Prochlorococcus marinus XMU1419: one gene and its partner. The protein of the gene in region 1 interacts with the protein of each later gene in a pairwise test. Links are inferred from orthologs where the notes say so. Each region holds a gene or a part of one and is shown on either strand. Other genes may lie near its edges.

What was found.
Region 2: the proteins of lpdA (region 1) and HA151_RS01555 interact in binary tests that used the Escherichia coli proteins (3 or more experiments, as listed by UniProt). The link is inferred for Prochlorococcus marinus XMU1419 from one-to-one orthologs.

The regions. Positions count from the first base shown.
Region 1 is NZ_JAAORO010000003.1:197,119-209,646, reverse strand. What follows is about bases 1,637-4,636. They hold lpdA (dihydrolipoyl dehydrogenase), read left to right. Parts: upstream 1,637-2,413; coding sequence 2,414-3,859; downstream 3,860-4,636. Other genes in these bases: trpC (indole-3-glycerol phosphate synthase TrpC), read left to right, coding at 3,865-4,636; HA151_RS07170 (TrmH family RNA methyltransferase), read left to right, coding at 1,637-2,417. Also shown: murA (UDP-N-acetylglucosamine 1-carboxyvinyltransferase), read right to left, coding at 4-1,374; more of HA151_RS07170, read left to right, coding at 1,548-1,636; more of trpC, read left to right, coding at 4,637-4,758; HA151_RS07155 (hydantoin utilization protein A), read left to right, coding at 4,808-5,479; sodX (nickel-type superoxide dismutase maturation protease), read right to left, coding at 5,438-5,830; sodN (superoxide dismutase, Ni), read right to left, coding at 5,839-6,312; HA151_RS07140 (FKBP-type peptidyl-prolyl cis-trans isomerase), read right to left, coding at 6,391-6,963; HA151_RS07135 (acyltransferase), read left to right, coding at 7,050-8,540; tRNA 2-thiouridine(34) synthase MnmA, read right to left, coding at 8,529-9,683; HA151_RS07125 (NAD(P)H-hydrate dehydratase), read left to right, coding at 9,729-11,294; HA151_RS07120 (RpoD/SigA family RNA polymerase sigma factor), read left to right, coding at 11,434-12,375; pdhA (pyruvate dehydrogenase (acetyl-transferring) E1 component subunit alpha), read right to left, coding at 12,377-12,528. UniProt on the Escherichia coli protein: Lipoamide dehydrogenase is a component of the glycine cleavage system as well as of the alpha-ketoacid dehydrogenase complexes.
Region 2 is NZ_JAAORO010000001.1:283,147-295,722, forward strand. What follows is about bases 3,138-6,185. They hold HA151_RS01555 (UvrD-helicase domain-containing protein), read right to left. Parts: upstream 5,842-6,185; coding sequence 3,433-5,841; downstream 3,138-3,432. Other genes in these bases: HA151_RS01550 (CCA tRNA nucleotidyltransferase), read right to left, coding at 3,138-3,427; HA151_RS01560 (hypothetical protein), read right to left, coding at 5,864-6,094. Outside these bases: selenide, water dikinase SelD, read left to right, coding at 8-2,179; more of HA151_RS01550, read right to left, coding at 2,186-3,137; HA151_RS01565 (R-phycoerythrin subunit beta), read left to right, coding at 6,247-6,759; HA151_RS01570 (phycobiliprotein lyase), read right to left, coding at 6,743-7,294; HA151_RS01575 (hypothetical protein), read right to left, coding at 7,269-7,448; HA151_RS01580 (TVP38/TMEM64 family protein), read right to left, coding at 7,567-8,202; HA151_RS01585 (hypothetical protein), read left to right, coding at 8,349-8,783; HA151_RS01595 (FGGY-family carbohydrate kinase), read right to left, coding at 9,024-10,253; metK (methionine adenosyltransferase), read right to left, coding at 10,265-11,506; HA151_RS01605 (30S ribosomal protein S1), read right to left, coding at 11,648-12,576. UniProt on the Escherichia coli protein: A helicase with DNA-dependent ATPase activity. Unwinds DNA duplexes with 3'-5' polarity. Translocates on single-stranded DNA with 3'-5' polarity. Initiates unwinding more efficiently from a nicked substrate than double-stranded DNA.

The DNA of each region.
Region 1 (12,528 bases):
AACTTAGGCAGCTTTACATCGAGGAATATCTGCAGGGTCCGAACTAGTCTTAAATTCCTTATTAGTAACAGTTTTTTTGTTAAGATTTCTTGTTATTTTTATCCCCAATATTTTTAGTTTTGTTTCAAAATTTTCATAACCTCTATCTAAATGCTCTAAACCATAAATCCTGCTACTACCTTTTGCTGTTATCCCAGCAATTATTAATGCAGCTGATGACCTTAAATCCGAGGCAATCAAATCCATTCCCTTTATTGTTTTTACACCTTTGATAAAAGCTACGTTTTTGTCTAACTTTATATTTGCTCCCATTTTATTAAGTAAATGAACATGATTCATTCTGTTTTCAAAAATTGTTTCAGTTATTTTTGATTCACCATTAGCTATTGTCATTAGAGCTGTAAATGGTGCCTGTAAATCAGTTGGAAAACCTGGAAAAGGAGCAGTATTTATATTTACTGCCTTAAGCTCTCTAGGATTTATTGTGATTGAATTACCTTTAATGGTAATTTTACTCCCGCTCTTTCGAAGCTTATTAGTGACAGCTTCAAGATGATTAGGAATCACAGGAGATATTGTTATTGAGGAGGATGTTGCCGCAGCAGCTATTAAAAAAGTTCCAGCTTCTATTCGATCTGGGATTACTTTATGAATACAACCACCAAGTTTATTAACACCATCAATTATTATTTTTTCTTTACCAGAGTCATAGATTTTTGCACCCATTTTATTAAGCATTTGGCATAAATCTTGTACCTCAGGTTCTCTTGCAGCATTTTCAATGGTCGTTCTTCCTTCTGCTAATGATGCTGCCATTATTAAAGTTTCAGTTGCACCTACGCTTGGACATTTTAGTTTGATATGAGTACCAATTAATCTACTTTTCTTGCTCTTTATGTTTGCTTTGACAATTCCTTTTTCAATAAGAATTTCCGCTCCTAATGCTTTAAGCCCGTCAATATGCTCATCAATTGGCCTTGAACCAATATTGCACCCACCAGGCATAGGAACTTTAGCCTCTCCAAATTTGCTTAATAGTGGACCGATACAAAAGAAACTAGCCCTTAATCCATTAACAAGCTCATTTGGAAGTTCTTTAATGGAGATGTTTTTTGAATCTATCTCCAAAGTATTGTTTTTTTCTTTTAAATTAACGCCTAAATTCTTGAGAATATTACCCATCTTTTCAATATCAGTAAGATGAGGAACATTCTGAAGAACTATTTTTTCATTAGTTAGTAATGATGCAGCCAGTAAAACTAAGGCCGAATTCTTCGCACCACTTATTTCAACGAACCCATTTAATTTGCCTTGGCCAACAATCTTTAAATTTTGTGATTTAAGATATGACTTCTTTTTGCTTACGCAAATCATTAAGAATTAATTTATTAGATTCATGATGACAAACGAAAATTAGTAAGTCCACCCTATGTAACGTCTTGAATATTAATTAAAAGTGAAAATGTATTTTTTGATTTTTTGGGAAATAAAAATTTAATAAATAATTGATCAAAATATTTATGTAACTAAAATATAGTTGATAATAAATTTTCAAATTACTCATAGAAAATACTTTTTTAAAAATAACTAGTAAAAACAATAATCTAGTTAAAAGATTTAGATCATTTAAGAGCGGTTCTTATAGCAAAGACAAAGATCTTTTTTGTATAGAGGGGACTCATCTTGTTGAGGAATTGTTGAAGTCTGGAAATTCCCCCAGCAAAATTTTAGTTACTGAAAAATGGTTAAAAAAGAACCAAAAACTTAGTTCAAAGTTTGATCAATCATTAATAAATTTGGTATCAGAAGAGGTTTTAGCTTCTGCGATTACAACAGTTAATCCAGATGGCATCGCAGCATTAGTAGAAATTTCATCGATACCTAATTATCAATTCAATTGTCAAGATGATTTTGTTCTAGTACTCGATAGGATTCAAGATCCTGGGAATATGGGTAATCTTTTTAGAACTGCTTTAGCTGCTGGAGTTAATGCAATTTTTTTGGCTGGAGGTGCACACCCATTAAGCCAAAAGGTGTTAAGAGCATCCACTGGTGCAGTCTTTCACCTCCCATTTCAAAGATATGAGGGTACTGAAGAAGAAATAATAAATTCTTTATTAAAATCTTTATCTGAATTATCGAATTTAGGATTTAAGATTTTTTCTACTAGTAGTTATAGTAAAAGTTCAAAAAAAACTTCAAAACCCTACTGGGAAATTGATTGGACTAAATCTACGGTCTTAATCTTGGGTAATGAGGGGCAAGGTATTCATAAAAAAATTCAAGAAGCTTTTAATGAAACAATTACAATTCCGCATAGTGAGCTTGTAGAATCATTGAACGTGGCTTGCGTTGCAGTTCCGTTATTACTAGAACGAAAAAGAGCCGCATACACCTCTAATATGTATATAAAGTGACTGATTCAAGTTTTGATTTTGATTTAATCGTTATAGGAGCAGGATATGGAGGTTTTGATGCCGCCAAACATGCTGCTGGTAAAGGACTGAAAGTTGCAATAGTAGAATCTTCTGATATGGGCGGCACTTGTGTTAACAAGGGTTGTGTGCCTTCAAAAGCTCTTTTGGCTGCGAGCGGAAAAGTCAGAGAAATAGCTGATTATGAACATTTAGCTAAATTTGGTATTCATGCTTCCCCAGTAAGATTTGAGAGGTCAAAAATTGCAGATCATGCAAATAATTTAGTTTTAAATGTTAGAGAAAATTTAACAAAAACTCTCAAAAGGAGTGGAGTTGAAATTATTTTGGGCATTGGCAGAATTGAAGGAAAGCAAAAAGTTGGTGTAAGGGATAAAAACGGTATTGATAAAATTTTCACATGTAAGAATATTGTTATAGCAACTGGTTCTTCTCCTTTTGTTCCCCGTGGAATAACTTTGGATAATAGGACCGTATTTACTAGTGATGACGCGGTCAAACTTGAATGGCTTCCAAGATGGATAGCTATTATTGGAAGCGGATATATAGGATTAGAATTTGCTGATGTTTACACGGCGCTAGGTTGTGAAGTTACCATGATCGAAGCTTTGGAAAGTATTATGCCAACATTTGATCCAGACATTACAAAAATTGCCAAGAAGAATCTTATTCAATCCAGAGATATAGATACAAAATCAAATGTCTTTGCGACAAAAATAACACCTGGCTGTCCTGTAAAAATAGAACTGACAGATGCAAAATCTAAAGAAGTTGTAGAAACTTTAGAAGTTGACGCTGTTCTAGTCGCAACTGGCAGAAGTCCCAATAGTGATAAATTAAATCTTGAGTCGCTTGGGATTGAAACAGTAAAAGGCTTCATTCCTATCGATGATCAAATGAGAGTTAAAAATGGTGATGAAATAATACCTAATATTTGGGCTGTTGGAGATGTGACAGGTAAACTAATGCTTGCTCACACAGCCGCGGCCCAAGGGACTATTGCTGTTGATAATATTTGCGGTGGTAACGTCGAAATTAACTATAAAAGTATCCCCGCGGCAACCTTTACTCACCCTGAGATAAGTTCAGTTGGACTCTCTGAGGCTGAAGCTAAAGAGATATCGGCAAAAGAAAATTTCCCTTTGGGAGTTGTCAAAAGTTTCTTTAAGGCTAATTCAAAAGCATTGGCGGAATTGGAGAGTGATGGATTGCTCAAGTTGATTTTCAATAAGGATAATGGGAAAGTATTAGGTGCTCATATTTTTGGTTTACATGCAGCTGATTTAATTCAAGAAATTTCAAACGCTATTTCAAGGAACCAAGATGTAATTGAATTATCCAAAGAAGTTCATACTCATCCCACTCTTAGTGAAGTAGTTGAGGTAGCTTATAAACAAGCGGCTTCTCAAATAAATAATATTTAAAATTCATGGAGATAAGACGCAGGCCACCAAATCCTACAGTAAGGGTAGAAAATTTAGAATATGCCGTACCTCATAGAGAAGCACAAGCAAAAAATATTCTGGAAGAAATTGTATGGCACAAGGAAATTGAAATTAAGAATTTTAAAAAAATAGTCTCTTTAGAAGATCTCATCAAAAAGATTGAAAACCTTCCCTTCCCCAAAGATTTTTATAAAAATATCTTGGAGTCAAAAATAAAACCAGGAGTAATTGCTGAAATAAAAAAAGCTAGTCCGAGTAAAGGTGTTATTAGAAAAGATTTTAACCCTGAAGACATAGCAATTTGTTATGAAAAATTAGGTGCATCATGTATCTCAGTACTTACCGATAAAAGGTTTTTTCAAGGTAGTTATGAAATACTCGAAACTGTAAGGAAATCAACTAATCTCCCTCTTCTCTGCAAAGATTTTATTATTTCTGCTTATCAGATTTATAAAGCAAGGGTATCTGGTGCTGATGCAATATTATTAATCGCTGCGATTTTAAGTGATGACGATTTAATTTATTTAAAGAAAATAGCTGATAATTTAAAGATGAGTGTTCTTGTTGAAGTCCATGATTCTAATGAATTAGAAAGGATACTAAAGTTAAAATCTTTTAATTTGATTGGAATAAATAATAGAGATTTAAAGACTTTTAAAACGGATTTAAAAACATCAATAGAATTGATGCATACATATGCAGATATATTTTTAAAACAAAATATTATTCCCATAAGTGAATCTGGAATTAATTGTGCCGAAGATTTAGAATCGCTTAGATCTATTGGAATCAAGGGAGTACTAATTGGTGAAACTTTTATGAGAGAAACTGATATTGAACTATCGTTTAAGAAATTATTTAACTCAATTAAATATTGACTTCAAATCGTGCTATAAAATTGAATAGACAGAGTTGTATTGAATATATATGCAGGCTGTAATTTTAACAGGTATAGTTGCAGGATTTGTGCACGTGGTTAGTGGCGCTGATCATCTAATTGCAATGGTACCAGCAGCGATTAATAATCCCCAAAAAGCACTTAAAAATAGTTTTTCGTGGGGCTTGGGACACTCTTCAGGTGTCCTCTTGTTAGCTTTTCTGGCGATTTTTATTAAGGACATTACGCCATTCAATAAATTTTCTAATGTGGCCGAATTCCTAGTTGGAATTTCTCTTCTAATTGTTGGAGTATTTGCTATAAAAAATTCTTTTCAATTAAGTATCCACTCGCATTCCCATAAGCATGAGAATGGAATTGCCCATCGTCACTTTCACTTTCATGTTAAGGAACAAAAAAATAATAATAAGCACTCACATGCTTTGACTGGTTTAGGCTTGCTACACGGTATAGCTGGAGGTTCACATTTTCTTGCAGTTCTTCCTGCTTTAGCACTACCTTTAACAAGCGCTTGCTTATATTTGATTTCATATTTGATTGGTTCACTAATAAGTATGAATCTTTTTACATGTTTAATATCTTTTACCACCTTTAAAGCAAGTCAAAAATTTATTAAAAGATTAATAGCTGTAGCAGGAGGGCTTTCCTTTTCTTTAGGATTATTTTGGATTCAAAGAAGTGCTTCCGTTCTTTTGAATTAAAAAATTCTTTAATTTAGGAATAATTAATTTAGAGGTGACAATCCCAATTATTTTTTCGTTATTGATTAATCCAAATTTTTTACTATCTTCGCTCAATTCAATATTGTCGCCAATAACCTCAACATTATTTTGATTTACTGAATTTATCCTTTTTATTAGGATTTTATTTTTAAGTGGATGATAAAAAATAACTATTTGTCGTTTTTTAAGTATTGATTTATTCTTTTTATATTTTTTAAAAAATACAATATCACCTTCTTTTAGGTAAGGTAACATCGATTCGCCACTAATAATGGCAGTTATTCTTAAACCTAAAAAAAATAAAATAAAATCAAAAAAACTTTTGAAAATAATTCTGATTAACTAGCTTTTACAAAAGCGTCTGATCTTCCCTTTGAAGCCCAGAAAATATTATGTATCTTTTCTACATAACTCATAAGTTCTTCAGCTTGAGCCAAATCAATATTGACTTTGCATGCACTACATAATTTGGCTGCCTTCCAAATGGTTTCATGCAAGTCTGGATATGTTTCTAAGTGTACTGGTTTAAAGTAATCTGTCCACAAAATTAGAAGTTCTTTCTTTGTTTCTTTTGCTTGCTCTTCTTTAACCGCGACAAATCTAGAAAATGTATTACTGTATGCAGCCCACTCTGCTGAATCAGTGCTAGAAGGGGCTTCTAATGCAATAAGTTTTTTTGTCATTGATAAAACTGCTTCAGCTGCAACTCTGGTAGATGCTGGGTCGTACACACCACAAGGACCATCACAGTGAGCATGGACTGTCATTGGGGATTTTTTATCTAGAAAAAAATTAGTGAATTTACTTAACATTTCAAATATTTGATGTTGTATATATATTACTTGGAGATTTACTAAATTGAAAAGTCTTAGATATTTTTCTTACTTTATTTAATTGACTTTTAATAATTCAACCTCAAATATTAAAGTCGCATTAGCAGGTATTACATTTCCTGCTCCTCTTGATCCGTATCCAAGTTCTGGGGGTATTGTTAATTTTCTTTTACCTCCAACTTTCATGCCTGCAACACCTTCGTCCCAACCTTTTATTACTCGTCCAGCACCCAAGGGAAAGCTGAATGGAGCTCTTCCGATACTGGTATCAAATTGTGTCCCGTCTTCTAGAGTTCCTGTGTAATTTACAGTTACTGTTTGCCCAGCACTAGCTTCATCTCCTTCCCCATTTACGATATCTGCAATAATTAAACCACTTTCTGTAGTCCTTGAATTATTGTCTGATGGTGTTTCTTCTGCCATAGCGAAAAGTATAGGATTTGGATCTGATGGGTCTAGTTCAAATAAGTTATTATTTGAGACATTTGATAATTTTGCAACAGGTGTTTTTTGAACTGACTGAGTTTCTGATTCGGCAGCATTAACAACTTGTGGTGAATTAAATTGACTGAAAAGAGTTAATGAAACGCAAAAAACAAAAACTGCAAAACTAATAAAGACTTCTTTCACTTAAATTTTAAAAGTCACTAAAACTAATCTTACAGAATGAAGGTACAATAAATGGGTGATTATAAATTTAATTTCGTAATTTTAGATTGTTAATCCCGACACAGATTAAAAGCTTAAGACAATATTTTTACCCTTGTTTAGGTGGAATTTTAGGAGGAATTTCTGTTTCAACTCACTTTTGGCTGATTTTTATGCCGATATCTTTATTTATTTTATGGAAGGGAAGTGAAAGGAAAATAGCAAATTTTTGGTGGGGTTTTTTCTTCGTTTTGATAAGTCATTCATGGTTATATGATCTTCATCCATTGACATGGCTTGGTTTTTCATGGCTTGCAAGTTTAATAGTCGCCATTTCTATATTATTATTTTGCGCTTTTTTGGGTGGGATATTAGTTTATTTATGGGGATTATTAGTAGAAATTATTCTCTGGAAAGAGGATGTTTTTAAAATGAAAATATTACCTTTAACAGTAAAAGTATTTTTTTTATCTTTGACTTGGGGAATTGGTGAATTGATACTTTCTCAAACACCTTTTTTTTGGATAGGTTTAGGAGAGAGTCTTATACCAGGTGATATTTATCTTGCTGGTTTGGCAAGATGGATTGGCGCAAGTGGTTTATGCGTATTACAAATATTAATTGGATTTTGGATATTTTTTAGTCACGGTAGATGGAAAAGAAAACTTCACTTTAAAAAAATATCTCTTTTAGGACTTTTGGTTATTATTTCCTTACATTTATTTGGAGGTTTAACAACTCCAACAAAAAGAAATTTTGAATATCCAGTAGTTATTTGGCAAACTAATATACCAACAAGAGAAAAATTAAAAATAAATGATGAATTTATTAAAGAAAAGCAATCCATAGCTCAAAAATATGCTTTATCAAACAAAGCAAAACTTCTTGTTGCACCTGAAGGAACTTTATCTAACAACTTTTATTTATCTAAAGGCATAAAGGTTAATACCTTGGCTGGAGGTTTCAGAAATTCTAATAATGAGTTAAGAAGTTCTTTACTCGGATTTCAAATTGGAGATAAATCTTTTACCTCATTTATAGATAAAAATAGACTTGTTCCAATAGGTGAAAAAATACCTAAATTTCTAGATAATTTTTCAACAGGATTATCTGCAGTAGGAGGAATTCATCCAGGCTCTAATTCAAGATTTTTTGATCCTAAATTTACCCCCCCATTAGCAGTAGCGATCTGTTACGAAATTAGTGATGGTCTGAAAATAAGAAATGCTATTAATAGCGGAGCAAAACTAATAATAACTGCAGCAAATTTAGATCCTTATCCAGCTAAGCTTTATAATCAATTTCTATCTTTGGCTAGATTAAGAAGTATTGAAAATAAGAAAAATAATTTACTTGTATCAAATACCGGCCCATCGGGTTTAGTTCAAGAGGATGGAAAAATAATTCAACTTTTAGATTTTAATGTGGAGCAAAAAAGAATAGTGTTCCCTAATTTTTCATCCGAGAAGACCTTCTATACAAAATTTGGAGATAAACCTATTTTGTTATTGTTTATATTTTTTATGGGGTTAAATTTCTTTTGGAAATTAATTAATTAATCCACCACCTAATAAAATTTCTCCCTTATAAAAAACCGCAGCTTGTCCTGGCGTTACCGAACTTTGGCTTTCTTCAAAAATTAATTTAAATGATTTTGTTGGATTATCTAAATTTTTTAAAGGAACTAAAGTTCCTTTTACTGGATTACTTCTATATCTTATTTGTGCTTCTACTTCAATCTCTTGCTTAGGTTCTTCTATTGAAACCCAGTTAACCTTACTAATTATTGCTTCTTTATTAAAGAGATCACTTTTATCTGCTACAAAAACTACGTTCTTTTTCCTGTCTAAACTTTTTACATAAAGTGGTTCCGGCCAAGCAATACCTAAACCTTTTCTTTGTCCTACCGTAAAGTGCTGTATACCAGTATGAGTACCCAGTACTTTGCCATTTATATGAATAATTTCTCCTTCTTTGGGTTCAATGTGTTTATCTATAAATGTCTGCATTGATCCATAATGCTCTACAAGACATAAATCTTGACTCTCTGGTTTTTTAGCAGTTCTTAGGCCTAATCTAAGAGCTTCTTTTCTTGTTTCTTCTTTTTTCATTTCACCAAGGGGAAATTCTAATCTGCTTAGTACTTCTTGTGAAAGGGAATAAAGAAAATAACTTTGGTCTTTATTCTCGTCGGCACCTCTGAGAAGCAGTAAGTCCTTAAATACAAAGCTCTTGAAATCAATCTTATTAATATATGATGATTTTTTTATCCTTGCGTAATGTCCGGTCGCAATATGAGTAAAGTCTTTTTTGTTTAATGCGTAATTAAGCATCTCTTCAAACTTCACATTCTTATTGCACATCGAACATGGAAGTGGAGTGAATCCTTTCTCATAGCTTTCAGTAGTTTTTTTAATTACCTCTCTTTCGAAAATTTCTCTTGAATCGATTATATGATGATGAATTCCTAAATCTTCACAAAGGCCAGCAGCATCTACTAATCCTTCAGAACAACAGGAGCCTTGTCCTTTCATAAGCCAAAGAGTAAGTCCTTCAACATTCCAGCCACTTTCGACAAGAAGAGCGGCTGAAAGTGAACTATCTACGCCCCCAGAAAGACCTACAATAATATTTTTCTTGTTCTTCGCTTTATTATTAGAAGAACAGTGCTCTAATTTTTTATCCTTTTGTGTCTTTAACATGGAAGTTTAAATTTTTGAAAAGTACTTAATTCCTTTGAACCAATTATGGATGAAATTGGATGGCCAACAATTGACTCAAAACATTTAATTGTTGATTCAAACCAAATGTTGATATTAGAGAAAGAAATGTTTTCAGATGGGATGCCCCAAGAAGCATTGATGGAAAAAGCTGGTATCAAAATTAGTAAATGGCTTTTAAAAAGGAAAAATCTACTAAAGCACGGATTAATTGTATTTATTGGTCCTGGGCATAATGGTGGGGATGGAGCTGTAATAGCTAGAGAACTCTTCTTAAAAGGGTATTTAGTTAAAATTTGGTGCCCATTCCCTATTAAAAAAACATTAACAAAGAATCACATTAACTATCTTACATCTATTGGCGTAAAAAAATTAGTAGAGCCACCTGATGCAAATGGTAGAGAACTCTGGATTGATGCGGTTTTTGGTAACAATCAAAAAAGAAAAGTTGATTATAAATTAATTAAATTGTTTAATCAGAAATTTAATAACAAATATGGAAAAGTTGTGAGCGTTGATGTCCCTACTGGATTATGTCCTAATAAAGGAAAGCCTTTTTTAGATAATGCTGTAAAGGCCGACTTCACCTTAACCATTGGTCTTTGTAAAATTGGGTTAACGCAAGATTCTGCTTTGCCTTTTACTGGAGAATTGAATCAAATTGATATTGGGATACCTACTAAAAAATTATCTAAGGTTAAAAAAAAATTTTTAAAGATTACTTATTCTGATTTAAGAAAAATTGATTTACCTACCTTACCAAAAAATTCCAACAAATATAGAAGGGGAAGAACGTTATTAATTGCTGGAAGTAAAAAATATCCTGGGGCTGCATTCTTAGTATTAAAAGGTGCAATATCCAGTGGGGCAGGTTTTGTTTCAGCGGTCCTTCCTGAGTTAGTTGCTGAATCTATTTGGCAAGTTGCCCCAGAAATTGTTTTAAAAGGAACTATGCAATCTGATCAGAATGGTAACGCATCTTTATTCAGCGCATTAAAAAATATTGACCTTAGTGCATATGAATCATTAGTTGTAGGCCCTGGCATAGGAATTGATAATGATGATTGGCAAAAATCAAAAGAATACCTCATTGATTTTAAAGGATTATTAATTTTGGATGCTGATGCACTAAACAGGATTTCAAAATCTAAATTCGGATCAAAATTCTTTTTAGAAAGAAAATTTAAAACATGGATAACACCTCACAGTAAAGAATTTATTAGGTTATTTCCAGATATTAAGTGTAATAATAATATTGAATTAGCTTTTAAAGCGGCAAAAGAATTTAATATTAGTGTTCTGTTAAAGGGTGCTAATAGTGTAATTGCTGATAGTAAAAAAGTATGGCAAATTTATGGAACCGATTCTCAGACAGCTAGGGCTGGATTGGGTGATCTTTTATCTGGATTTTTAGCTGGCAGTTCTGCGATTGATTTAACTCATAGTAGTGACATTAAAACTGAATTTTTTGCTAAATACGTACTTTTACATTCATTTGCGGCATCAATGTGTAAGAGAGGGTCAAATTCATATGCGATTGGTGATGAATTATCAAAATTAATGAGAAATAGGAAAATGAGACAAATATCTTGAAAGACACAATTTAAAAGAGTTTTTTTTAGTTTTAAACACATTAATCAACAAATGTTACTTGAAATCTGAAGCGCGCATTAAATATTCTGCCATTTCGAGAAAAGTGTAGGAGAGTTTTAATACCTCATCAGGTCAAAAAATGGTGTCATCACTACCAATTCAATCAGAACCACCTAAAAGGAGAGGAAATGATCCAATTAGTTGGTATTTGCAAAACATTGGAAGAGTACCTTTGTTAACACCCGCTGAAGAGATTGAATTAGGTAATCAAGTTCAGAAAATGATGATTCTTACCGAAGATGGCCAATTAAATGAAATAAATAATGAATTTACAACTCAGCAAAAAAGAACCATAAAAGTTGGTAGAAGAGCTAAAGAGAGGATGATGAAAGCAAATTTAAGATTAGTTGTAAGTGTGGCAAAAAAATATCAGGGCAAAGGACTTGAACTTCTTGATTTGGTTCAAGAGGGATCTCTTGGATTGGAAAGGGCTGTTGAAAAATTTGACCCTACAAGAGGTTATAAATTTTCCACTTATGCTTTTTGGTGGATTCGACAGAGCATGACAAGAGCAATTGCTTGTCAATCTCGTACTATCAGATTGCCAGTCCACTTAAGTGAAAGATTAGCGTCCATTAGAAAAGTTAGCAGAGAACTGGCACATAAGCTTGGTGCAATGCCAAGCAGAATTGAAATTGCAGAAGCGATGGAAATTGATGTTGACGAATTAGATTCTGTTTTAAGACAAGCTCTGTCGACTAGTAGTTTAGATGCTCCAGTTAATGGTGACGACGGTAGAAGCTTTTTAGGTGATTTAATAGCGGATAGTAATAATGAAGAGCCTCTAGATCAAGTGGAACAGAAAATGCATCAAGAGCAACTTGGAAAATGGTTGAGTCATCTAAGCGAACAAGAGCAACATGTCCTAAAATTACGGTTTGGTCTAGAAGGAAATGAAAGACATACTCTCGCTGAGATAGGAAGGTTATTAGAAGTTTCTAGGGAAAGAGTCAGACAAGTTGAATTGAAAGCGTTGAGAAAATTAAGAAATTTAACCAGAAAACTACCTAGCGGTATTTAATCTAATCTTCAGCCCAGATATATTTAGTTAATTCATTTGATGGAGGTTCTGGTGCCTCAAGAGCATTCTTAACAGATTCTGAAATCTCATTATCTATTTTCTTTTCGATGTTTTTTAATTCTTCTTCCGTTGCTAATTTACCATCAATTATTT
Region 2 (12,576 bases), on another replicon or contig:
GATGTAAATGACTTTTAATCATCTAGTACTAATTGGAGGAGGACACACAAATGTTCTTTTAATTAAGAAATGGTTAATGTGTACGAAATTAATGCCAGAGATTCCTGTTTCAATTATATCTAGAGATTCTCATTTGGTTTATTCGGCGATGTTTCCATCGGTGCTTTCAAAATCAATTTCTTTAGAAGAGAGTTTGATTGATATAAAATCTTTAGCAAAAAATGCAGAAGTATCTTTTGTAGAAGAAGAAGTAAAGGATATTGATTTTAATTTAAAGGAAATTGTTTTAAGTAACAGACCCTCAATTAATTATTCGAAGTTGGTTCTTAATTATGGAAGCCAAACAATAATTCCAAGAGAATTTGAGTCACTAGTTAAAAAGCAAAATGCTTTTACAATTAAACCTTTTTTGAGGGCATATGATTTAATACAAAAAGAGGATATTTTCGATTCAATTAATGAACTTCCATTTGTAATAGTTGGAAGTGGCCTTGCAGCAATTGAAGTATCATATGCTTTGAGAAAAAGATGGAGAGGTAGATCTTTAAAATTATTATGTGATTCAAGAAAAATTAATAATAAAATTCTAAAGAGTTTACGGAATTCTAATATTGATTTAGTTCAAAATCTTAATTTTGATTATGGAAAGATTCTTTTATGTACTGGAAATACATCTCCTTTATGGATACAAAAAAAATTATTAGAATCGGATTCTCATGGCAGAATAATCACAAATCAGAATTTGCAGTTGAAAAGTTTTTCCGAGAACTTTGCTGCAGGTGATTGCGCTGTTGTAGATTCAGCAAAAAGACCACCATCGGGAGTCTTTGCAGTTAAGGCTGTAAATACATTAGTCAAAAATTTAAAAAAGGATATAGAAGGAGAATCATTAAAAAAGTGGTTTCCTCAAAAGATCGGATTACAAATAGTTAACATATTTCCAAGCCATCATCAAAAGGCTTTTGCTATTTATCGCAATTTTGTTTTTGGCCCTTCTTTTATTTTTTGGATTTTAAAGCATAAAATTGATCTGAACTTTATTAAGAAGTTCAGATCAAAAAGGCTAATTATGAAAGTTAGTGGAAAAAATATTTCATTAAATGATTGCAGGGGTTGTGCAGCTAAAATTCCTCAGATTGTTTTGAATAAATCATTAATAAATTCTAATTTAGATTCTTTTGCTTCATCCCCTGAAGATTCAGTTGAGATTTATCAAAATGGTAAAGATATTATCTTGCAAAGTTTAGATGGATTTCCTGCTTTAGTAAGTGATCCTTGGCTGAATGCAAAAATTACTACTTTGCATGCTTGCTCAGATTTGTGGGCATGCGGAGCAAAACTTTCATCCGCGCAGGCTTTAATATCATTACCAAAAGTTGAAAGGGAATTTCAGAGTTACCTCTTTTCTCAATCCCTTCAAGGTATTAAATCAACAGTTGAGGATAATGGAGGTGAATTACTTGGAGGCCATACTTTCGAGGCAAGAAGTTTAGTAAATAAACCTTATTCTTTAGGAATAGATATTTCTTTAACTGTCCAAGGCATTTTGAAAAATGGAGCAAAACCATGGCTTAAATCTGGAATGAATGATGGAGATATTCTTATGATGTCTAGACCTCTTGGCGTTGGGATTTGCCTTGCAGGTCAAATGCAAAATATTAATATGCTAGGTAGCTCTTCTGAAATAATTAAAAACTTATTAAAGAGTCAACAATATTTGATTGATGAAATTTATCTTTTTCAAGATCAATTTAAAGAATCATTAGTCAATGCTGCGACTGACATTACTGGATATGGATTTATTGGACATCTTAAAGAAATGGTTGAATCATCTAATTTATATAGGGAAAGAAATAATCTTGAGCCATTAAAAGTTTTATTAGATTTATTTGCATTTAAAGCTTATCCTGGAGTATTTGATCTAATAAGAAAAGATGTTAAAAGTACTTTCTTTGAATCTAATAAAGAAATTTTTGACAAAATTTATAAAGGAAATCAGCAAAAAAGAATAATTAATTTTTTAAATGAAAATTTATTTGATAAAGAGACTTTTAACGAGAGAATATCATTACTATTAGATCCTCAAACATGCGGCCCCTTGCTGATTAGTTGTAATCGTAAATATGAGAATTATCTTAAAGATAAATGGTACAAGGTAGGAGAAGTTGTAAAAATGTAATCAATTTCAATTTAATTTGTCAATTTCCAGATATCTTAATCTTTTGATTTCCTTTCCCATTTCCTTCCCTGGATCCCATCCTTCTTTTTTTAATGTTTCTCCATCTTTTTTTGATTTTATGAATTTGTAAATAAATAACCACTTAAACAATTTACGCCAGTATGGACCTCCATCACAAATTAATAATTTGACAGTCTCATCATTAAGGTTTTTGTCCTCAATAAATTCTGTCCAACTTGATGGCGAAAAATGATTGAATTTTTTTGGGTTGGTTTTTAATATCTTTTTTATATTTGAATAATCTTCTAATATTTTTATCTCACTATTATTTATCAAAAATCTTTGAAATGCTGTTTCTAAATCTTTTGAATCTTTTAACAAGTAAAGCATATAATTTCCATTCAACTTTTGAATCCAATGTAGTCCTCTTAAAAACCTTTTATCGACTTTAATATTTTCATTTAAGATTGAGATAATTTCCCATTTATGAATTATCGAAATTACATTATTCAAATTATCATGTTTGCATATTTCAGCTAGTTCCATCCTTATTCTTATGCCGAGTGCAGGAGGGTAAATCATTTTCTGATGAGTTTCTGAACTTTTCCATGGCCATTGTCTAACTGTTTCTTGAGATTGTGTGAGAGAATTTTTTGAAATATTGAAATCTAACCTTGAAGCATATTTTGCACATCTAATTAATCTACTTGGATCATCTGAAATGCTTTTACTGTGAAGTAGGTTCAATTTTTTGCTTTTTATATCTGAAATTCCTCCATAAAGATCATAGATTTTCCTTTGCGAGACCTCGAATGCTATTGAATTTATCGTGAAATCTCTTCTTTTAAGATCATCCTCAATAGTACTATTAGTTACTTTAGGATTTAAGCCTGGTGAAGAATAAATCTCTTTTCTTGCAGAGGCAATATCAATTTTATAGTCATTAATATTTATTTCTACTGTGTTGTATAAATTAAATTCCTTGATTAAACATAAATCTACATTTATAACATTTCTTTTTATAAATTTTGCCAGAGAGATAGAGGAACCTTCAATAACAAGATCTATATCTACAGGTTTAGAAAAAGATTTTTTATGGAATTTACTTATTAATAAATCTCTTAAATAACCGCCAACAAAAGCCACTTTAATATTGTTATTAGATTCTATGTATTTAGTAATTAGGTTATATAAATTAAATGGAGTTTTGATTAATTCTGTGTGGATATAATCAGAGATATCGTTCATTAGTTTTAACTTACATAACGAATTGGAGCTAATCTGGGATCTAAAATTTTACTTCCTTTATTACCAAATTTTACTGCTAAAGATATTTTTTCCCCACTCCCAAAAATATGTATGATTTCACCTCTCCCAAATTTTGAGTGAATTAGCTTATCTCCAACTATCCAGCTTTTCCCTTTACTGGGTCCTGAATATAATTTCCTTACTGCATTTATTGGGTTGTTAACGAATTCATGTGGATTGTTTCGATCAACTCTTGTTAAACGATCAAGATGCCAATCTCTTCTAATTGAAGCACCACCAGTTTGTGGTAATTCGCCATCCATTAAATCTTCAGGTATTTCTGAAAGAAATGTTGAAGGAATTGTTGCTTCACGCATTCCACCCCATAATCTTCTTTCTCTGGCATGACTCAAGAAAACTCTTTCTTTAGCTCTAGTAATACCTACGTAGCATAATCTTCTTTCCTCTTCAAGAAGGGAGGGAGTATCTATTGATCTATGGCTTGGGAAGAGACCTTGTTCTAGTCCAGTGATAAAAACATTTTGAAATTCTAAACCCTTACTATTGTGCAGAGTCATAAGAGTTACGGAGTTGGGATTATTCTTCTTCGTATCATTATCAGTTGTTAAGGCTGCTGTAGAAAGAAATCCTTCTACATCTCCACTTTCTGTTTCTTCTTCATATTGAGTAGCTGCATTTATTAGTTCTTGTAAGTTATTTCTTCTATCTTCAGATTCTTCAGTCCCACTAGCTAGCAAGTCACTTAAATAACCACTTTTTTCTAAGATTAGTTGTAGTAGTTGAGCAGGGCCTGAATTTTCTAGATAACAAATTAGATCATTCATAACTTCAGTAAATTTATTAATTCCTTTTGATGATCTGCCTATTGTTTCTTCAAGACTATGCTTATCATTAAGAACCTCCCATAATGGAATATTTAACCTGTTAGATAGTTCATTAAGTTTTTGAATAGTAGTCTTACCAATGCCTCTTCTAGGAACATTTATGATACGCAAAAGACTAACGTTATCTGCAGAATTAACAAGAACTTTCAAATATGCTATTGCATCTTTAATTTCTCTTCTATCGTAAAAACGCAATCCTCCGAAAATTGTATATGGAATGCGCCATCTTACAAGAGATTCCTCTAATACCCTTGATTGAGCTCTTGTTCGATATAAGATTGCAAAATTTTTCCAAATTGGGTTTTGATTATAATTATTGAGCGATTTTATTTTATTGGTAATTGCTTCTGCTTCAGAAATTTCATCATCACAGCTGAGTAACTTTAAAAGCTCCCCTTTTTCTTTAGTAGCCCTTAAAACTTTCTCAATTCTTTCAGAGTTATTTTCAATTAGTGAGTTTGCAGCATCAAGGATATTAGAAGATGACCTATAATTATCTTCTAATTTAATTAAAGATGATTTTGTATCATCATTAAGTGAGGTTTTAAAATCTTCTTGAAAACCGATTAGAATTCTAAAATCAGCGGCTCTGAAACTATAAATACTTTGATCAGCATCCCCAACTACAAAAATTGAACGATCTTCCCAATTAAAGAATTTTTTTGGTTCAGTATTCCCAGCAGTAATTAATTTTATAAGTTCATATTGTGTTCTATTTGTATCTTGATATTCGTCAACTAGAATGTGTTTAAATCTTTTGTGCCAGTAATCTCTGACTTCATCATTTTGCCTCAATAAGAAAACAGGCAAAAGTAGAAGATCATCAAAATCTAAAGAATTATTTTTTGAAAGCGAAATCCTATATCTCTTGTAGGCTTCTGCGACTGTTTTATCAAAATTATTATCTGCTGTTTCTAGAAGATCATTCGAAGTAAGGCATTGATTCTTAGCATTACTTATTAATCTTTTAATCTTTTTGGGATCAAATCTTTTGGGATCAAGATTCATATCTTGAGTGATAATTTCTTTTACTAATGTTTGAGAATCTGTTTCATCGTAAATTGAAAATTGTCTAGTCCATTTTAATCCTTCTGGGTCATTATATTTTTCAATATCGTATCTAAGAAGTCTTGAAAATAAAGAATGAAAAGTACCTATCCAAAGGTTTTGAAGTCTGTCTTGATGAACGTTTGTTCTTAGCTGATTTTGCTCAACTTCTTTTAGAGTTGACCATGGTTGCCCAAATTGATTAAAAGCTAATTCTTGTGCTAGAAGAACTTCTAACCTTGCTTTCATTTCTTTAGCAGCTTTGTTAGTAAAAGTTACCGCAAGAATGTTATAAGGATCTATAGAATTGTTTTCAATAAGATTTGCAATTCTGTGGGTTAGAGCTTTTGTCTTTCCGCTGCCTGCACCTGCTACAACTAAAAGTGGTCCATAAACATGCTTTACTGCTTGAAGTTGTTCATTGTTTAGAGAATTAAAAAGGAAATTGTTAGTTTGAGACACTTTTGTAAGATTTTTTCAAGAGTCAGACTTTACTTTGAGGTTCAGATTCTGTTTCTAGCTGTTCTAAAGCTTTTTTTAAATTAATAAGTTCATTATTGTTATTAATTATTTCTTCAAATTTGTTTTGAGGCATTCTTAATTTCATACTTCTTTCAAAAATCTCTTTTTCTAATCTTTTTTTGTAAGAAGAAATAATTTTTTTTGATAACTTTAAATCTTGCTGATCCAAAATCTTATTAAAAAGTAATCTCATCTTAGCGGAAAAAATTTTTTTATTTAAATTATTTCAACTATCACTTTGGAATGAAGTTATTAATTAAGAAGCGTTGCGTTAATTTTATAATTGTATTGTTTTTACTGTCTTTGTACTAATCTTAAAATCTAACTTTAAATTTTACTTCTGGAATGTCAGTTTCAAAAAATAATCAACTATTGTCAGCCGATAAGAAATTAAATGATTTAAGCAATATAAAAAGATTCATTAATAGTGCAAACGCAAGATTAGATGCAATAACCTCAATAACCAATAATTCACATGCAATCGCAGCAGACGCTGTAACATCAATGATTTGCGAAAATCAAGATTCACTTAATTCAAAAGTATCTTTAAATACAACTAACAAGATGTCCGTTTGTTTAAGAGATGGAGAAATAATCCTAAGGATTGTCGCTTATCTTTTAATTTCTAATGACGAATCAGTTTTAGAAAAAAGTTGTTTGAAGGATCTTAAAAATACTTATCTTGCTCTTGGGGTACCTTTAAGAAATGCAAGAAGGGTTTTTGAATTAATGCGAGATGCAACAATCTCTGATTTGAATTCAACAGTTAATAATATGCGTGGAAACAAAGGTTTTCTTCCCAAATTAATATCTGAAACAGAGTTTCAATTTGAAAGGATAATTAATCTTTTAAACTAGCTAAATTCCTTATCTCTGAAGTATGGGACGTCTGTATTACTGAGTTATTTTCTAGGTTTCTTACTATAGAAAATCTGGATCTTATATGAGTGGATAAAAAGGAAATTCTTTCTTCGGAAACAGTTGATTTATAAATCGTTTTTATGTTTAAGTTATTTTGTTCATCAACAAAATAATTGGATGATGAAATAAAGGATTCTGTATAACCTTTATTTCTTAAAACAATTCCTGAATTATCATCCTTGGGCAAAAATATCAAAATAGTTTCATCTCCCTCATTCATATCATTTTCTTCCCAATCACTAATAGCTTGCCATTTTATAGAAATGGCTATGCTCTCTACGTTTAAACTTAACTTGTAATTTTTAAAAATTTCAATAACTTTTTTATTTTTTGAATTGATATGTTTTATATATATTTTACTAGTTGAGTTTTCAAATTCTTGAAAAGCTAAAGTATGAGAACTTCTTATGGATTTCCACTCTCCTATACTTTCATCAATGAATTGATTAATTGTTGTTAGATTCTTCGTCAAGTTTATCTTCTACGGAATGATTTTCTGCTTTTTGAATCATTCTTACCATTGAATCCACCATTAATCTCTTTGCAGAAGTTACTTTTAATCCAGAAGGCGTGGTTGATATTTGTTCTCCAGGGCGATCATGTGAAGTTGGTCTAAATGGAGTCATCTAAGAGCTTTAAAAAATTAATCGATTCTTATTCTTGCATGAATTCTTATTCATATAGTTTTTGTTTGCAAAAATGTCATATCTTTATTTTTTGATTTCAGAATTTTTAACTGTTTTGTTATTTAGGTATTTTATTTTTTGCTAATCCTGAAATAGTAGCTAATGCAAACATTCCCAAAAGAGCTACTCCTAGAAATAATCCTGCTCCCTGACTAACACCAGCTCCTACAGCTACTAATATTGAATCACTTATTAGAAGACTTATTAATAATGCTGGAGTAAATATTTTCCAGCGGGTTCCTCCAATACCAATTGCATAGCTTAGAAAATCAAAAAGACCAGTCATAAGTAAACCTGTCATTAGAAAGAAATTTTCTTCGAGTTGGTTTTGATTAAAACTTTCAATTTTTTTCATCGCTTTGGGGCCTACCAAATTCCTTACAGGGACTCGCCCATAATTTCTTGCGATAAAGAAAGCAGCTTGGCAAAAAACGATATCAGAAAAGATTATTGTCATGTAACCTTTTTGAAATCCTAGTAATGAGCCTGCTAGTAGAGAATAAGCTGAACTTGGAAGAGCTGGTAAAATAATACTTACTCCTCTAAGTATGAAAATTCCAAAAGGAGCCCAAATCCCCATACTTTCTATTTTGTTCCTAAGGGGTTCAATCCCATAATTTTGGATTAAATAAATCAATACAACAAATATTGCTATAAAAAAAACTACTGAAAGAAATTTCTGTATTTTATTCATTATTTTTTAGTAAATTTATTGAAAGTAAATTCTCAATTTAATATTCGATTGTATCTATAATAGAAATACTAATCAATAAAAATTTTTACAAATTTTTAAACTTATATTTACTCTCGATAAAAAATTTTTGTATTTCAGACGTATTAATGGTTAATTCCAATAATAAATTTAATTCTATATTTATTCGAAATAGCTTTGGTCTAGTCCTTTCCATAATTGTTTCCTTGAGTATCTCAATAAAACAATCAAATGCTTTATCTCATGAATGGGTTGGAGTTCCCAAAAGTGAATATGGAGAACAGTTATGGGATAGACAAAGTATTAAAAGAAATGAGGATGGTTCCGTGAGAATATTGAGTAAATTTATCCCCAAAACAAAAAGTGAAATTACTAAGGATATACTCTATACAATGGATATAAATTGTTTTGAAAAATCATTTAGAGACGTTGATGTCTCCATAGATGAAATAAATAGTAATTTCAATGATTTAGCAGATTGGCAAGATCCAAATGGAGATAAACTGATTTTGGGTGTTATTGGTCAAGTCTGCAGACTAGAAACTGAAAATTCTGAATTTTAAAAATAAAATTAAATAAATAAGAAAGTTTCTATATGCCTAGAAAATATAAAACCCTGTCATGGACAGGGTTTTAAAGGTGCCAGGACCCAGATTTGAACTGGGGACACGGCGATTTTCAGTCGCCTGCTCTACCAACTGAGCTATCCCGGCTCTAACCTATATACTCTAAATTACGATGTGTAGTTTGTGAAACCCTTTTCATTAAAAATTTTATATCTTCATCAAATATCCTAAAAACTATTATTTTGCATTAATCGCTAATAAGGCAGTGCCAAATGAAGTAGTTTTTTTACATGAAACTATTGGTATATTGATAATTTTTTCTCTTATTTTTCTCCACTGAGGGTTTTTTGAACCTCCACCAATAGTAATAATTTTTTTTGGAAGTGAACCTGTGAGTTTGCCTAGTTTTTCCCACCCTTTCAATTCGATCTTAGCTAGCCCCTCAAATAATGCATGTAAATAAAGTGAGTCACTGACTGGTCTTGGACCAAGTATCGGCTCTAAATTAGAATTATTAACAGGAAATCTCTCTCCTTTACTATTAAGAGGTAAAAGATCTAAAGAAGTTCTTTTCGATGGATTAATTTGTCGACTGAGTTCCTTTATTTCTAAATCAGAAAAGAACTGAGACAAGATGCCGCATCCCGCATTTGATGCTCCTCCACATATCCAATCGCCGTTTACTCTATGGGTTGTAATTCCCTGTTTTTTTATAGGTTTATCAATAAATTTTTTAACCACAATTGTTGTTCCTAAAACTGTGAGACCTTCTTCTTTTCCTAGACCTGAAGCTATTAAACTTGCATTAGAGTCAGTGGTGCCTGAGATTAATATTAATTTCTTATTCAAGTTAAATCTCTCTGCTAAATCAAAATTTACTTGTCCAACAATTTTTCCACTTTTTACTATTTGAGGTAGGCATTTTTGCCATGAGGTATTGAGATAGCTTTTTGGCCAAGATTCTTTTTTTAGATCCCATCCAAGTTTTAGATTATTACCTTCTTCTCCATGAGTCCAATCTTTTAAAAACCAACCAGTTATCCAATCAGATTGATGTCTTAAAAGTATATTTGTCCCATATTTATCTATTAGTTTTAATGCTTTAGCAAGACTACTGTAGGGAGTCCGTAGATGATCTTCTCCAGAGGCTAAGGACTCAAGAAGGTTTTCATGTTCAATACATGCTTGGTCGTAAGGGATTGCTTCACCTAGCGGCTCTCCTCTTAAATTGGATGCTGTTAAAGTTCCTGAGGTGCCGGAGATGGCCAATTTATTAAGGTTAATTTTTACTTCAAAAGGTAAATTAACCAAAAGATTCTCACAAGAATTAATCCAAGAATTTGGATTTTTAAAGCTGTATGAATAAGGTACTGAATTTGAATATACTAATTTCTGATGAAGATTAATTATTGATATTCTTGCGCCACTGGTTCCAAAATCTAACCCTCCATAAAAGTTATCAGGCATAGAATAATATTTTATAAAAAGATTTTGGAAGCCTCTGCTAATCTGGCTGCTTTTTCTTCCACATTTTCCCAAGGGAGCTCAAGATCTCTTCTGCCAAAATGTCCATAGGATGCAGTCTTTCTAAAAAATTTACCTCCCATTTTTTTTGGTAGATTTCTTAAGTTAAATTCTTTTATTATTGCTGCGGGTCTTAAATCAAAGTGCTCTTTAATTAGCTCAGTCAAATTAGCTTGTGAAATAACACCTGTATTAAAAGTTTCCACGAGAATGGAAATTGGTTTTGCTACTCCAATTGCATAACTTAATTGTACTTCTGCTTTTTTTGCTAATTTTGCCTTAACTATGCTTTTAGCTACATAACGTGCTGCATAAGCCGCGGATCTATCTACTTTTGTGGGATCTTTACCAGAAAATGCCCCTCCGCCGTGTCTTGCATATCCACCATAAGTATCTACAATGATCTTTCTACCAGTGAGCCCCGCATCTCCTTGAGGCCCGCCTACTACAAATTTTCCGGTGGGATTTACTAGAAATCTCGTTTTGCTAATGTTTGGTTTGATTTCTAAATCTTCAGTAGCAGGAATTACAACATGAGTCCATAAATCTTCTTTTATCCTTTGACGAATTTCTTCTTCATTTGTTATTCCATCAATCTCAGAATTATGTTGAGTTGAAATTAAAATCGTATTAATAGAAACTGGTAAACCGTTTTCGTAATCAATGCTTACTTGGGTTTTACCATCAGGGAGTAAATAATTAAGGACTTCTTCATGCCTCACTTTGGCAAGTTGAATGGCTAATCTATGAGCCAAGCTAATAGGTAAGGGCATTAATTCAGGCGTCTCATCGCAGGCATAGCCGAACATTATTCCTTGGTCACCAGCTCCGGTATTATCTTTCAAATCATCGTTAACATCATCTGCGTCGTTTACTCCTTGTGAAATGTCTGGTGATTGCTCGTCTAGTGCTACTAAAACAGCACAACTATTTGCGTCAAAACCACCTGCTCTATAGCCCTCATATCCAATTTCTTTAATTACATTTCTAACAAGTTTTATGTAATCGACTTTTGCTTTTGAAGTTATTTCTCCAGTAAGTAAACAAAGACCCGTATTAACAACAGTTTCGCAAGCAACTCTGCTTTCTGGATCTTCTGTCAATAAGGCATCTAAAACAGCGTCACTAATTTGATCACATATTTTGTCAGGATGACCTTCAGTTACAGATTCTGAAGTGAAAATGAAATCACTCATTAACAAATAATTTTAAAATTAGATTTAATCCTAAATTAGATTATCGTTACAAATCAATTATTGTAAATTTTAAAAAACTCATACAAAAAAATTAATTAGGTTTAAATTTCGGTGTTAGTGTACAAAACAAATAAAAAAAATTTAGACCGTTTCAGCTGAAGCTGCGGGTATTTCTTCATTATCGTCAGTCTGTTCAAATAACATTTGCTTGTATTTAGCTGCCATTTCTTCCGCTTTACTAAAAACTTTTTGGGGATCGGTTAGCATATCTCCAGGTTCTGGTTCAAGTGCTTTAGTAGATAATGAAATTCGCCCTCTTTCTGAATCAAGGTCAATTATCATAACTTTCATTTGATCATTTACATTTAAAATATTATGAGGAGTTTCAATATGTTCATGACTGATCTCAGAAATGTGTAATAGACCACTCACACCTCCAATATCTATAAAGGCTCCGTAAGGTTTGATACCCTTAACTGAACCTATAACAACTTCTCCAACCTCAAGTCTATTCATTTTTTTCTCAACCAAGGCTCTTCTATGGCTTAGTACTAATCTGTTTCTCTCTTCATCAACCTCAAGAAATTTTAAAGGTAGGTATTCACCTTCTAAATCATCTTTAATTTTTCGAGCACTAATATGAGAACCTGGTATGAAACCTCTTAAGCCTTCTACCCTTACAAGTGCCCCGCCTCTATTTGTGGCAAAAACTTCAGAATAGATAGTGGCGTCTTCTTTTTGTAATTGTCTAACTCTTTCCCATGCTCTTTGATATTCAATTCTTCTAATAGAGAGTGCTAATTGTCCATCTTCATTTTCTTCACTCATTATGAAGAATTCTCTACTTTCTGAAGGTTGTAAAACATCATTTAGTCCCTCCACTTTATTTATTGAAACCTCTTGAACGGGCATAAATGCTGCTGTTTTTGCTCCTATATCTATCATTGCCCCTTTGGGTTCTAGAGCAAAAACGGTGCCTTTTACTAAATCACCAGGCTTAAAATTATAGTCATACTTTCCTAAAAGTGAGGCAAATTCTTCTTGTGTGAATCCTGCATTATCAAAATCCG